Regions from separate parts of the Comamonas sp. lk genome, predicted to be linked through region 3. Evidence: predicted binding sites of a transcription regulator. Region 3 holds the regulator's gene; each other region holds the start of a gene.

Region 1 (4,470 bases), 1.5 Mb from region 3:
CAGTCGCTCGGCATAGCGTGCGCCGGTCCGGCCCACGGCCAGCAGGCGAATACCGGCTGAAGGCATGAAGACATCAAACATCAAGGCCGTGGCCGACAGCAAACCGGCCAGCGCGGTGGCCGTGATGAACCAGCCCGACAGGCCCAGCAGCGCCATGCCCATCAGCACGGTCAACGCCGCCAGTGCCGCACCGCCCAACCAGAGCTTGCGCGGTGCCAGGCTGGCAACGGCAGCCAGCTGGGTCAGCAAAGAAGGCCGGGTCTTCATGCGCTCACCTCGGTATCCGGGGCTTGGCAGGACTCGCCCTGCAGCGGCAGCTGAACAATGCGGTCCATGCGGGCAGCCAGCTGCGTATCATGGGTGGCCACAATCAACGTGCGCCCCTTGGCGATGCGTATCAGCGCCTCGCTGACCTGGGCTGCAGTTTCAGGGTCCAGATGGGCGGTAGGCTCATCGGCCAGCAGCAAGCCCGCCTGGGTGTTGACGGCCAGACGGGCCAGCGCCAGGCGCACGACCTCACCTCCCGACAGGCCTGCCCCGCCCTCACCCAGACTCATGCCCGGGCGCGACTGCAGCACGGCACCCAGCGCGGCCTGCTGTGTGGCAGCTTCTACCTGCTGGGCTGTCACATGGTTGCGGCCCAGGGCCACGTTGCGTTGCACCGAGCCGGCAAATACATGGGGCTGCTGACTGATCCAGGCCATGCGGGCGCGCAAAGCCGCAGCGCTGCTCTCGTCCAGCCGTTGACCATCGATGCGGATTTCGCCCTGCTGTACAGGCACCAGCCCGGCCAGTTGGGCCAGCAAGACCGATTTGCCGCTGCCGCTGGGGCTGCACAAGGCCACATGCTCGCCAGGGCGGATTTCCAGGTGCAGTCGATCAAGCCGAGTCTCGGCCCCCGGCGCCTGCACTTTCAGGTCGAAAACGGCTACATGCGCAGCGATGGATTGCGCTGGCAGCTCATTATTTTGAAGCGATTCCGCACCTACGATGCGGCTGGCCTGTTGCTGCAGCTGCTGCAGGGTTTTCAACGCGGCTTCGCCGGCTGCACGGTCATGCCAGACGGCAGAGAGCTCGCGCAGCGGCTCGAAAAATGCCGGCGCCAGCAGCAGCACAAATAGGGCCTGGCCCAGCGTCAACTGCTGGCCCCAGGCGCCAAACGGCAGCATGCCCAACAAATGAAAACCGATGTAGACCGCCACCATGGCCACGCCCAGGGCCGAGAACAGCTCCAGCACAGCAGACGAAAGAAAGGCAATACGCAGCACGCGCAAGGTGCGGCTGCGCAAATCTTCGGCATGGGCGCGCAGGCGCCGGGCCGTGACATCGACAGCGGCCAGAGCACGCAAGGTGCTCAAACCACGCAGGCGATCCAGCAGAAAAGCATTCATCTGGCCCAGTTGCACCATCTGCTCTTCGCTGGCGGCCTGGGCGCGCCAACCCACAATCGCCATGAACAACGGAATCAGCGGTGCAGCCACTATCAAGATAAGAGCGGCAACCCATGACTGGCTGAGCACGGCAACCACAATCAACACGGGTAGCAGGCGCACGCGCCACATGGCGCTCTGGTAACGGGCCAGCCAGGGAACAATGGTCTCGGCCTGTTCGGCCACGGCGCTGGCCGCCTGGCCCGAGCTGACACGGGCCTTGTCCATGGGCGATGCCTGGGTCAGCGCATGCACCACCTGCGCACGCAGAGCCGAAAGTTGCTGGCGGGCCGCCAGATTGGCCAGCAAGCCGCCCCGTCCATCACACCAGGCGCGCAACAAACCCAGCAGCAACACGCCTGCGGCTATGGGCCACAAAGCCTCCAGCCCTTGGCCATCGGCCATTTTCTGCACCGCCCAGGCCAGCAAGCCCGCCTGCGGCAGCCAGAGCATGCTGGCCAGCAATTGCAGCAGCGCGCCCGCACCGGGGCGGCGAATGCTGTCGGCCAAAGAAGCTTGTGTAGGGGGTGGCAAATGTTTCATTATTTAATTTTCAGTAATTCCTGAAAATTGAAGAAATCTTACTCCTTATTTGATCCTCATCATGGCAGCCGGCCATTACCTTCCAGTGAATGTCTTGATTGCGATTGATGCAAGTCAAAATCGCAATGGTTTTCCCTTGATTGAGTTGGCTGCAGGATAAAAAAACGGCGCCAAAGGCGCCGCATAAGACAGGGAAAAGAAAACTCGACTTGGCAATCAGCCCAGCAGGCGTGAACGCGCTGCCGCGTACTCGCGCTTCAGACGCGCCACCAGTTCGGCTGTGGGCGTGACCTTGTCCACCGCGCCAATGCCCTGGCCGCAGCCCCAGATGTCCTTCCAGGCTTTTTGTGCGCCACCGCCAAAATTCATTTTGCTGGGGTCGGATTCGGGCAGATTGTCCGGATCAAGCCCGGCGGCGCGAATCGATGGGGCCAGGTAGTTGCCATGCACGCCGGTGAACAGATTGCTGTAGACCACGTCATCGGAATCGCCAGCCACAATCGCCTCTTTGTAGGCCTCGGTGGCACGCGCTTCATCGGTGGCGATAAAGGCCGAACCGATATAGGCAAAGTCTGCCCCCATGGCCTGGGCCGCCAGAATGGCATTGCCCGAGGCGATGGAGCCGGACAGGGCCAGCGGGCCGTCAAACCACTGACGGATTTCCTGCACCAGGGCAAACGGGCTTTTCACGCCGGCGTGGCCGCCGGCACCGGCCGCCACGGCGATCAGGCCGTCAGCGCCCTTCTCTATGGCCTTGTGGGCAAACTTGTTGTTGATGATGTCATGCAGCACCACGCCGCCCCAGCTATGCACAGCCTGGTTCACATCCTCGCGCGCACCCAGGCTGGTGATGATGATGGGCACCTTGTACTTGGCGCAGATCTGCATATCGTGCTCCAGGCGGTCATTGCTCTTGTGCACGATCTGGTTGATGGCAAACGGGGCCGAAGGCTGGTCGGGATGCGCTCTGTCCCAGGCAGCCAGGGTTTCGGTGATCTCGGCCAGCCAGTCTTCCAGCAGCTCGGCCGGACGGGCATTGAGCGAAGGCATGGAGCCGACGATACCGGCCTTGCATTGTTCGATCACCAGCTTGGGATTGCTGATGATGAACAGCGGCGAACCAATGACGGGCAAGGCCAGCTTTTGCAAAGTGGCAGGTAGTTTGGACATGTACGTCTCCTTCGTTATTTTTTATGTAAATACGAGCTGAAGCGCTTATCTGTATTACGCAAGCAGCTCTCAATTCAATAGTCACTTCCGAACCGAATCAGAACGCGTCCATGGGCAGGGCCATCACGCTGGCAGCGCCGTTCAGCACTGCATCGGCCTGACCGGCCACGCGGCTCAGAATGTGCTCGGCATAGAAGCGGGCGGTTGTCAGTTTCGCCTGCATGAACGCGGTTTCCTGTCCCTTTTGCAACAGCTCCTGGGCTACCAGCACCGAGCGGCCCAGCTGCCAGCCGGCGACCAGGTTGCCGGTCAGCAGCAGATAGGGGACGCTGCCCGCATACACGGCATTGGGGTCGGCCTTGGCCTGAGCGACCACAAAGTCCACCACCTGCACAAAAGCCTGGCGTGCCTGGCCCAGGTTCTTGGCCACGGCCAGTGCCGTGACCGTGCCGCTGGCATTGAGTTCGGCTTCGGTTTTCTCGATCTGGGCGGCAATAGCCTTGGCGCTCTGGCCCCCATCGCGGCCGGTCTTGCGGCCGACCAGGTCGTTGGCCTGAATGGCGGTTGTGCCTTCGTAAATGGTCAGGATCTTGGCGTCGCGGTAGTACTGGGCGGCGCCGGTTTCCTCGATAAAGCCCATGCCGCCATGCACTTGCACGCCCAGGCTGGTGACTTCCAGGCTCATCTCGGTGCTGTAACCCTTGACCAGGGGCACCATGAATTCATAGAAAGCCTGGTTTTGCTGGCGTACCTCGGCGTCAGGGTGGTTGTGGGCCGCGTCATAGGCTGCGGCCGCCACCGTGGCCATGGCACGGCAGCCTTCCACGCTGGCGCGCATGGTCATGAGCATGCGGCGCACATCGGGGTGGTGAATGATGGTGGCGCTGGCCTTCACGGAACCATCGACGGGACGGCTTTGCACCCGCTCCTTGGCGTAGGCCACGGCATGCTGGTAGGCGCGCTCGGCCACGGCAATGCCTTGCACGCCCACGGCGTAGCGGGCGGCGTTCATCATGATGAACATGTATTCGAGGCCGCGGTTTTCCTCACCGACAAGGTAGCCCACGGCGCCGGGTCCGGCGCTGTCTGCAATGCTCGCCGCCGTGCCGTCGCCAAACTGCAGCACGGCCGTGGGCGAGGCCTTGATGCCCATCTTGTGCTCGATGGAGACGCAGTGGACATCGTTGCGCTCGCCCAGAGAGCCATCGGCATTGACCAGGAACTTGGGCACGACGAACAGGCTGATGCCCTTGACGCCTTCGGGGGCCCCTGCGACGCGGGCCAGCACCAGGTGGACGATGTTGTCCGCCATATCGTGCTCGCCATA
Region 2 (4,470 bases), 970 kb from region 3:
CTCTGTTTGGCTATCCCTGGCGGTCATTTCGGCGGCTTTGGCACCTGCCAGAGTCGATAAGATGCCAGCATGACCCAAGCCGACCCCAAGCTGTCCACCCATTTGATCCACCACCCCTACCAGGCTCCGCAGGATTTTTCAGGTCCGCAGCCGCCGGTACACAAGGCTTCCACCGTATTTTTCGAGAATGTGCAGGCCATGCGCGAGCGCCGCTGGCTGGACAAGAGCAGCTATACCTACGGCTTGCATGGCACGCCCACCACTTATACGCTGGAAGAGCGACTGGCCACGCTGGAAGGCGGGCTGCAATGTCTGCTGGTGCCCAGCGGGCTGGCTGCCATTGCCACGGTATCGCTGGCGCTGCTCAAGACCGGTGACGAGGTGCTGCTGCCCGATAACGCTTACGGCCCCAATAAATCGCTGGCCGAAGGTGAGCTAGCCCATTACGGCATTCGCCACCAGTACTACGATCCCATGAATGCGGCCGATCTGGCGGCCAAGATCACGCCGGCCACGGCGCTGGTCTGGCTGGAAGCCCCGGGTTCGGTGACCATGGAATTTCCGGATCTGATCGAGCAGGTACGCCTGTGCCGCGCGCGTGGCGTGACCACGGTGCTGGACAACACCTGGGGCGCGGGCCTGGCCTTCAAGCCTTTTGATTTGCTCGGCGATGGCGGCAGCCTGGGCGTGGATGTGACCGCGCACGCGCTGACCAAATACCCCAGCGGCGGTGGCGATGTGCTCATGGGCAGCATCGTCACCCGCAACCAGCCGCTACATATGCGCATCAAGCTGGCCCATATGCGCATGGGTCTGGGCGTAAGCGGTAACGATGCTGAAGCCGTGTTGCGCAGCCTGCCCAGCATCGGTCTGCGCTACCACGCCCAGGACCATGCAGCCCGCCAGTTGGCACAGTGGCTGGGCCGGCAAACTGCGGTGGTGCAGGTTTTGCACCCGGCGCTGGAAGGCGCCCCCGGCCATGCGCAGTGGAAGCAGCTATGCACCAGCGCCCAGCACCCGCAAGGCGTGGCCGCAGGCCTGTTCAGCGTGGTGATCGATGCGCGCTTTGGCCAGGAGGCGGTGGACCTGTTTTGCGACAGCCTGCGCCTTTTCAAGATCGGCTACAGCTGGGGCGGCCCGGTGAGCCTGGTCATGCCTTATGAACTGCCCAGCATGCGCCATTGCGCCACACCGCAAATCGAACTGGGCACAGTGGTGCGCTTTGCCATCGGCCTGGAGGATGCCGGCGATCTGCAAGCCGATCTGGCCCAGGCCTTGCAAATCGCATTGGGTTGATGCTGTCTGGATCAGCGCGAAATTGATAGCGGCTTGCGCATGCAGCGTGTGCAGTTGACAGGGCTGGTTGACGAATATCAAGCTGCATGAAGCGCAACCAGCTCATCAATTCATAGTGAAACCACCGGGCAGGGCCGAGGGCTTTCCGCAGTGTCTGGGCTTTGAAGCCGGGGGTAAGTTCGGTGCAGGCAGCGTTCGCCGAACGCGCTGGCAACCAGGAGACCCCGCATGCAAGCGCCCCCTGTTTCCGAAACCCCGGCCGATCCGCCGCCGCTGCTGGTGCGCCGCCTGCGCTGGGCCCAGCCCTGGCAATGGTTGGCCTGGGGCGTACGCGATGTGTTGCGCGCGCCCTGGATTGCCTTGTTCTACGGCCTGTGCTTCTGGGCCATGGCGCTGCTGCTGGGCTGGGTGTTCAAAGCCAGCCCCGAATACCTGATGTCCATGGCCAGCGGCTGTCTGCTGGTCGGGCCGTTTCTGGCCATGGGCCTGTATGAGATCAGCCGCCGCCTGGAGCAGGGCGAAGTGCCCGAGCTGGGAGCGTCGCTGGACTGCTGGAGTGGTCATCTGCAAAGCATGGGCATGCTGGTCATGGTGCTGATGGTGCTGGAAATGCTCTGGGGCCGCGCCGCCATGGTGGTGTTTGCCATCTCCTTCGATACCGGCATGCCCACTACCGCCAGTATTTTGCAAACCGTGCTGCGCCGCGAAAACTGGGAATTCCTGCTGATCTACCTTGCCGTGGGCGCCGTGTTTGCGGCCCTGGTGTATGCGTTCACCGTGGTGTCTTTACCCACCATTCTGGACAGAGACACGGATGCGCTGACCGCCTGCATCACCAGCATGCGCGTGGTGGGGCTCAATATGGGCGTGATGCTGCTGTGGGTGGGCATGATCACGCTGCTGGTGAGCGTCTCCTTGCTGCTGTATGGCGCGGGCTTGCTGGTGGTGGGGCCGGTGCTAGGCTGTGCCAGCTGGCATGCGTACCGGGCCAGCGTGTACGTGGAGCAGACCGCAGACCGCAGACCGCTGATCGCTGATCGCTGATAAAAGGGGGGCAGCAATGGACTTTTGGAACTGGATCACCCAGCTTTTCACTCCCCGAGCAGGCAACGGTGTGGGTGCCGGCCTTGGCAGGAGTGACGGCTCCCATTTTTCCATGACTGCGTCATACAGCCGCGACGATGGCAGCGATGTATTTGGCGACAGCTATTTCAACAACGATAAGCACAGCGATAAGGGCTGCGACAGCGCAAGCGCCGACTCCGACCAATGCAGTGATTCGGGCGATGCTGGCGGGGGAAGTGACGGCGGCGGTGATTGAGCTGGCGATTGAGTCTCACCGCCGTGATTTGCCCAGCTCTATTTCAGCAAGGGCTTGAGCTTGGGCCAGACATTGCTCAGCATCTGCGGCTGGGCTTTGGCATTGGGGTGAATGCGGTCGCTTTGAAACCACTGCTCGGCATCTGCCGCATCGCCTATGCCGGCCAGCAGAAAAGGCACGAGAGGCAGCTTTTCCTGCTTGGCCAGGTTCTCGAACAGGGCGGCAAACTGCTCGGTATAGGTGGCGCCGTAGTTGGGCGGCACCTGCATGCCCACCAGCAGCACCTGCGCCTTGGCCTGCTTGGACGCCTGCACCATGGCCTGCAGATTGCTCTGCGTGCTTTGCAGCGCCAGGCCGCGCAAAGCATCGTTGCCGCCCAGCTCCAGAATCACGATCGAGGGCCGGTGCTGCTCCAGCAGTGCCGGCAGCCGCGATTTGCCACCGGCCGTGGTCTCGCCGCTGATGCTGGCATTGATCACACTGTATGCCGGTTTTTCCGCCTGAACCCGCTGCTGCAGCAAGCCCACCCAGCCTTTGCCGCGCGTGAGCCCATATTCGGCACTCAGCGAATCGCCCAGCACCAGAATCGGGCCGCCGCTTGCGGGTTTGGGGTTTGGGCTATGGTGGGTGGCCGCCGCATGCGCGCTGGCGCTGGCACCGAAAACACCCAGTGCCAAAGCCAGGGCGATACAGTGGCGGCGTCGCCTGCGGTCACCGTGTTGTGTGGATTCCAACGTTTCAAATTGCTTCATGTCAGAAACTCTTGCCATTCCTTTGATCTCTGTTGAACAGGTATTCAAATCGGTCACCGACTCGACCGGTACGCTGGACATTTTGCGCGATATCAATCTGCGCTTTGTCGAGCGTGAAACCGTGGCCATTGTGGGGGCCTCGGGCTCGGGCAAGAGCACCTTGATGGCCATTCTGGCCGGACTCGATACCCCTAGCCGGGGAGCGGTGCGTTTGCAGGGCCAGGATTTGTTTGCGCTCAGCGAAGACCAGAGAGCGGCGGTGCGGGCGCAGAAGATAGGCTTTGTGTTCCAGAGCTTTCAGCTGCTGGGCAACCTGACGGCGCTGGAGAACGTGATGCTGCCGCTGGAGCTCAGTGGTGCACGCGATGCCCGTGCCCGCGCCACGCAGATGCTGGAGCGTGTGGGCCTGGGGCAGCGCCTGGCGCATTACCCCAAGCTGCTCTCGGGCGGAGAGCAGCAGCGCGTGGCCCTGGCGCGTGCTTTTGTGGTGGAGCCCGCCGTGCTGCTGGCCGACGAGCCCACGGGCAGCCTGGACTTTGCCACCGGCCAGACCATCATGGAGTTGATGCTGGCCCTGAACCGCGAGCGCGGCACCACGTTGATCATGGTCACCCACGACAGGGCGATTGCCGCCCAGTGCGAGCGCCGCATCACCATCGAGGCCGGGGCCGTGCTCTGAAAACAAAAAAGGCCTGTGATCAAACAGGCCTTTTTCCTAGATAGCGCAAGCGCTGGTAGCTATGAAAATCAGAGTTGCGGAACGGCCTGTCCCAGCTTGCGTTGGGCAGCGCGGCTGGCAGCGGCCGTGAACAGCACGTCGGTGGAGGAGTTCAACGCGGTTTCGGTGGAATCCTGGATCACGCCAATCACATAACCCACGCCCACGACCTGCATGGCCACGTCGTTGGAGATGCCGAACAAGCTGCAGGCCAGCGGGATCAGCAGCAGCGAGCCGCCCGCCACGCCGGAGGCGCCGCAGGCGCAGACCGAAGCCACGATGCACAGCAAGATGGCGGTGGGAATATCCACCGCAATGCCCAGCGTGTGGGCCGCCGCCAGCGACAGCACGCTGATGGTGACGGCCGCACCGGCCATGTTGAT
Region 3 (4,470 bases):
CCCAGCGGCGTGACCTTGAAGCCTTCGTCGCTGAGCACCAGCAGCCCGTTGGCCTGCATTTCCTTCAAAGCCTGCAGCTCTGGCGCGAAATACTCCTGAAAGTTCAGCAGCCAGGCCTGCTCCATGGGCTCAAACAGCACCTCGCCCTGGCACATGATGGACATGATGACGGCCCGGCGCAGCATGTCATCACGCGAAAGCGCCAGTCCACGAACCACAGGCAACGTACCTGCATCCAGCGCATCGTAATACTCCTCCAGGGTTTTGGCGTTCTGGCTGTAGCTCGCCCCCACCTTGCCGATGGCCGACACACCCAGCGCAATCAGATCGCAATCGGGTTGCGTGCTATAGCCTTGGAAGTTGCGGTGCAAGCGCCCCTGGCGCTTGGCAATCGCCAGGGAATCATCGGGCAGGGCAAAGTGATCCATGCCCACATAGACATAACCCCCGTCCATAAAGGCATCAATGGCTCCCGAGAGCATATTGAGCTTGTCCTGGCCCATGGGTAAATCCGCAGACTCGATGCGCCGCTGGGGCTTGAACCGCTCGGGCAGGTGGGCATAGGCATACAGGGCGATGCGATCCGGGCGCAGTTCGTTGACCTGGGCCAGCGTGCGCGCAAACGACTGCGGGGTTTGCTTGGGCAGACCGTAAATCAGGTCCACATTGATGGAGGCAAAGCCCAGTTCGCGCGCCTTTTGCACCAGGGCAAAAACCTGCTCGGCAGGTTGTTCACGGTGCACGGCTTTCTGTACCGCGGGGTCGAAATCCTGAACCCCGAAGCTCAGGCGATTGAAGCCCAGCTCCTTGAGCACGGCCAGGCGCTCATTCGTCACGGTGCGCGGATCTACTTCTATCGAGTACTCCCCACCCGCTTCGAGCTTGAAATGCTCACGCATCAAGTCCATAAGCCGGGCCAGTTCGGCATCGGAAAAAAACGTGGGCGTGCCGCCGCCCAGATGCAGCTGGCTGACCGCCTGTCCCTTGCCGCAGTGCTCGGTATGCAAGGCCACTTCACGCGCCAGATAGTCAAGATACTGGGCCGCTTTCTCGTGGTGCTTGGTCACGATCTTGTTGCAGGCACAGTAGTAGCACAGCGACTCGCAAAATGGCACATGCACATACAGCGAAAGCGGCAGCGCCCTCGCTGCGCAGTGGGTCTTGCGTTGCTGGAGCGCCAGGATGTAGTCCTCGGTGCCGAAAGCCTCTACAAAACGGTCGGCTGTTGGAAATGATGTGTAGCGTGGTCCAGGAACATCAAATCGACTCAGTAGCTCGGGCGTAACAGCGGTCATAACGTGAATGTCAGGATGCGCTCACATTGGCGGATGACAGCTTGTTTCCTGATGGGCAGGATTTCTGGCAACTGCAACCGCAATGAACTCGCACACATTGATTGAAGGAATGATTGCAATGTGCCCCAAGCCAAACACATCAGCCTTGATGGATATCAAGAAATGCCAAGGCAACAGCTGCGACAATTTGATCCATCTCATCACTCACCAAGAGGTCACAGATAGTCCAGGCCCACCGGCTTGCACCATCCCTGCTTACCCATGAATCTTCAGACCATCAAAGCAAGCTGCTCCAACTGCAATCTGCGCGAACTGTGCATGCCCATGGGCCTGGACGATGAACAGATGGAGCGTATTGATGAGATCGTGGCGACACGCCGCAAAGTCAAACGCGGTGGTCTGCTGTTTCGCAATGGCGAAGGTTTCACTTCGCTGTATGCCATTCGCACCGGCTTTTTCAAGACCTGCGTCGCCACCGAGGACGGCCGCGATCAGGTGACCGGCTTTCAGATGGCGGGCGAGATCATAGGCCTTGACGGCATCGTCAACGACCACCACACCTGCGACGCGGTGGCACTGGAAGATGCCGAGGTCTGCGTGATGCCGTTTGACAAGCTCGAGCAGCTCTCGCGCGAAGTCACCGCCTTGCAAAATCATGTGCACAAAGTCATGAGCCGCGAGATTGTGCGCGAGCACGGTGTGATGCTGCTGCTGGGCAGCATGCGCGCCGAAGAGCGGTTGGCCGCCTTTGTGCTCAATCTGGTGCAGCGCCTGTCTGCCCGCGGTTTTTCCAAGTCGGAGCTGGTGTTACGAATGACCCGCGAGGAAATCGGCAGCTATCTGGGCCTCAAGCTGGAAACCGTGAGCCGCACCTTCTCCAAGTTTGCCGAAGAAGGCATTGTGGAAGTCAAGCAACGCCATCTGCGCATTCTGGATACGGAGGCGCTCAAGCGCATCGTCAACAGCCAGCAGTGCCACGACTAAGGCACGCCCCACTTCACAATCAAAAAGCCCGCGTCGATGGACGCGGGCTTTCTTCATGGGGCGGCTTACTCAACCAGCGGCTCGGAAGCCATGCCGTGATTGAGCTCCTGCGCGGAGCGCGAAAGCAAGCAGGTGATGTAGCTTGACAACAGGGTCACGCCCCAGAACACAAAGAACGCCAGCGTGCAGACAGCGTTGCGCGACCAGCCCACAGGGCCGATATCGCCGGGATCGACAAAGGCAAAAACTACCATCTCCAGGATTGCCGCCGCCAGAAAAGCCGGCCAGGCAATCCACTTCCAGCGTTGAGCGAGCATGCTGCGTCTCCTTGGGCTGTGTCATCGGTGCAAAACATTTTGCACAAACAGCCATGGAATGCGCCCCCGCAAACCCTTGGATTGCCGCAAACAGCGGGCAAGCCTAGGCAGGTGAAACCCGAATTACTATTTATTTAATAGCTATCAACGCTTCATACATATGGGCTACAGATCGAAAATGCTTTGAATTCACCGAAAAACAAGCATTTAGCGGTCCGTGGGGTGGTCCTTGGCCGGAGTAGCGGCGTGATTGCGGCCCGTCACGGCAGGCGCCAGACTTTTTTGCGACTCTTCCAGGCGCTTGTTGATCTCGATACCGTGCTGGTAGTAATCCGGGTCAATGACGGGATCGGGCGCACTGATGGCGATATAGGCCGTCACAAAGCCGGCCACCACCACGATGGCCGGTCCGGCAACAACCAGCCAGACATGAGGAAACTTCCACCAGGGCTTGCCGTCTTCGGCGTGAACCGGCTTGGCAGCGCGCCCGGCAGGGGCAGAAACAGGACTAGAAGACATGGCAAAACCTCTTTGATCAATCTGCCGCAAGCGCCTGCGAGGCGGCTGCGGCATTCATATTGTTAACGCGGCACCAGAAACACGGCTTTTTCAGACGTGCGCCCTGCACCAGCGGTCACGGCATCCACATTGAAGTACACGGTATGCGAGCCCGGCGCTGCCGATCCATAGGGAATCTGCAGACCCACGGGCACGCCGCGTGTCTCCGCCGGCCCGACCACAACCTCATCTTCAAGCACCACCTCCAGGCCATCCAGTCCCGTGGCCGTGATGCGATAGCGCTGCTCCTGCTCGGTGGCATTCATGATCTGCAAGCGGTAGACATTCTCCAGCTTGCCGCCGGCCACAATGCGCGACAGCGAGGCACGGTCGCGAATCACATTGAGCTTGAGCGGCTCGCGCATGATCAGGCTGCCTATCATGGCCGCGCTCAGACCCAGCAACACCACCGTGTAGATCAGCACCCGCGGCCGGAATACTCTGCGGATGATCTGCGCCTGCTTCCAGGCCCTGGCGATGGCATTTTGCGTGCTCATGCGTATCAGTCCGCGCGCATAGCCCATCTTGTCCATCACGGAGTTGCAGGCATCGATGCACAGCCCGCAACCAATGCACTCGTATTGCAGACCGTTACGGATATCGATACCCACGGGGCAGACCTGTACGCACAGCTTGCAGTCAATGCAGTCGCCCAAGCCCTGGGCCTTGGCGTCCACCTGCTTGGTGCGGGGCGCGCGCGGCTCGCCGCGCTGACCGTCGTAGCTGACGATCATGGTGTCCTTATCGAACATGGCGCTCTGAAAGCGGGCGTAGGGGCACATGTATTTGCAGACCTGCTCGCGCATATAGCCCGCATTGCCATAGGTAGCAAAACCGTAGAACAGCACCCAGAAGATCTGCCAGTTGCCTTGCAGCTCAAGCAGCTGCGAACCCAGCTCACGAATGGGCACGAAAAAGCCCACAAAGGTAAAGCCGGTCCACAGGGAAACGGCAATCCACAGAAACTGCTTGAGTGACTTCTTCCAGATTTTCTCGAAAGTCCAGCCGCTCTTGTCTATGCGCATGCGGGCGCTGCGGTCGCCTTCGACCTTGCGCTCTATCCACATGAAGATTTCGGTGTATACCGTTTGCGGACAGGAAAAGCCGCACCACAGACGCCCGGCCACCGCCGTGAAGAGAAACAGCGCCAGCGCACTGATGATGAGCAAGCCCGTCAGATAAATGAAGTCCTGCGGATACAGCACCAGTCCGAAGAGATAAAAACGGCGCGCCTCCAGATCGAACAGCACCATCTGGCGCTGGCCCCACTGCAACCAGGGCATGCCGTAGAAGAACAGCTGGGTCAGGAACACCAT

Evidence for each region. The regulator FNR, encoded in region 3, switches genes on or off when oxygen is low (the NO sensors DNR and NnrR bind a similar motif). The targets are predictions, from matches to a motif close to TTGATNNNNATCAA.
Region 1: cydD (thiol reductant ABC exporter subunit CydD) is a predicted target of FNR. The motif match lies at 2,078-2,091, and genes of this name have one in related genera.
Region 2: EAO39_RS14555 (DUF2189 domain-containing protein) is a predicted target of FNR. The motif match lies at 1,364-1,377, and genes of this name have one in related genera.

The regions. Positions count from the first base shown of each region.
Region 1 is NZ_UOOB01000001.1:3,762,469-3,766,938, forward strand. Features, by position in the region: gene EAO39_RS17180 (ATP-binding cassette domain-containing protein) at 1-267, opposite strand, end outside; gene cydD (thiol reductant ABC exporter subunit CydD) at 264-1,973, opposite strand; gene EAO39_RS17190 (nitronate monooxygenase family protein) at 2,190-3,143, opposite strand; gene EAO39_RS17195 (acyl-CoA dehydrogenase) at 3,241-4,470, opposite strand, start outside.
Region 2 is NZ_UOOB01000001.1:3,209,636-3,214,105, reverse strand. Features, by position in the region: gene EAO39_RS14560 (PLP-dependent transferase) at 70-1,296, shown strand; gene EAO39_RS14555 (DUF2189 domain-containing protein) at 1,525-2,340, shown strand; gene EAO39_RS14550 (hypothetical protein) at 2,357-2,617, shown strand; gene EAO39_RS14545 (arylesterase) at 2,656-3,369, opposite strand; gene EAO39_RS14540 (ATP-binding cassette domain-containing protein) at 3,368-4,048, shown strand; gene sstT (serine/threonine transporter SstT) at 4,117-4,470, opposite strand, start outside.
Region 3 is NZ_UOOB01000001.1:2,243,836-2,248,305, reverse strand. Features, by position in the region: gene hemN (oxygen-independent coproporphyrinogen III oxidase) at 1-1,295, opposite strand, end outside; gene fnr (fumarate/nitrate reduction transcriptional regulator Fnr) at 1,557-2,279, shown strand; gene EAO39_RS10330 (hypothetical protein) at 2,345-2,596, opposite strand; gene EAO39_RS10325 (FixH family protein) at 2,804-3,115, opposite strand; gene ccoG (cytochrome c oxidase accessory protein CcoG) at 3,178-4,470, opposite strand, start outside.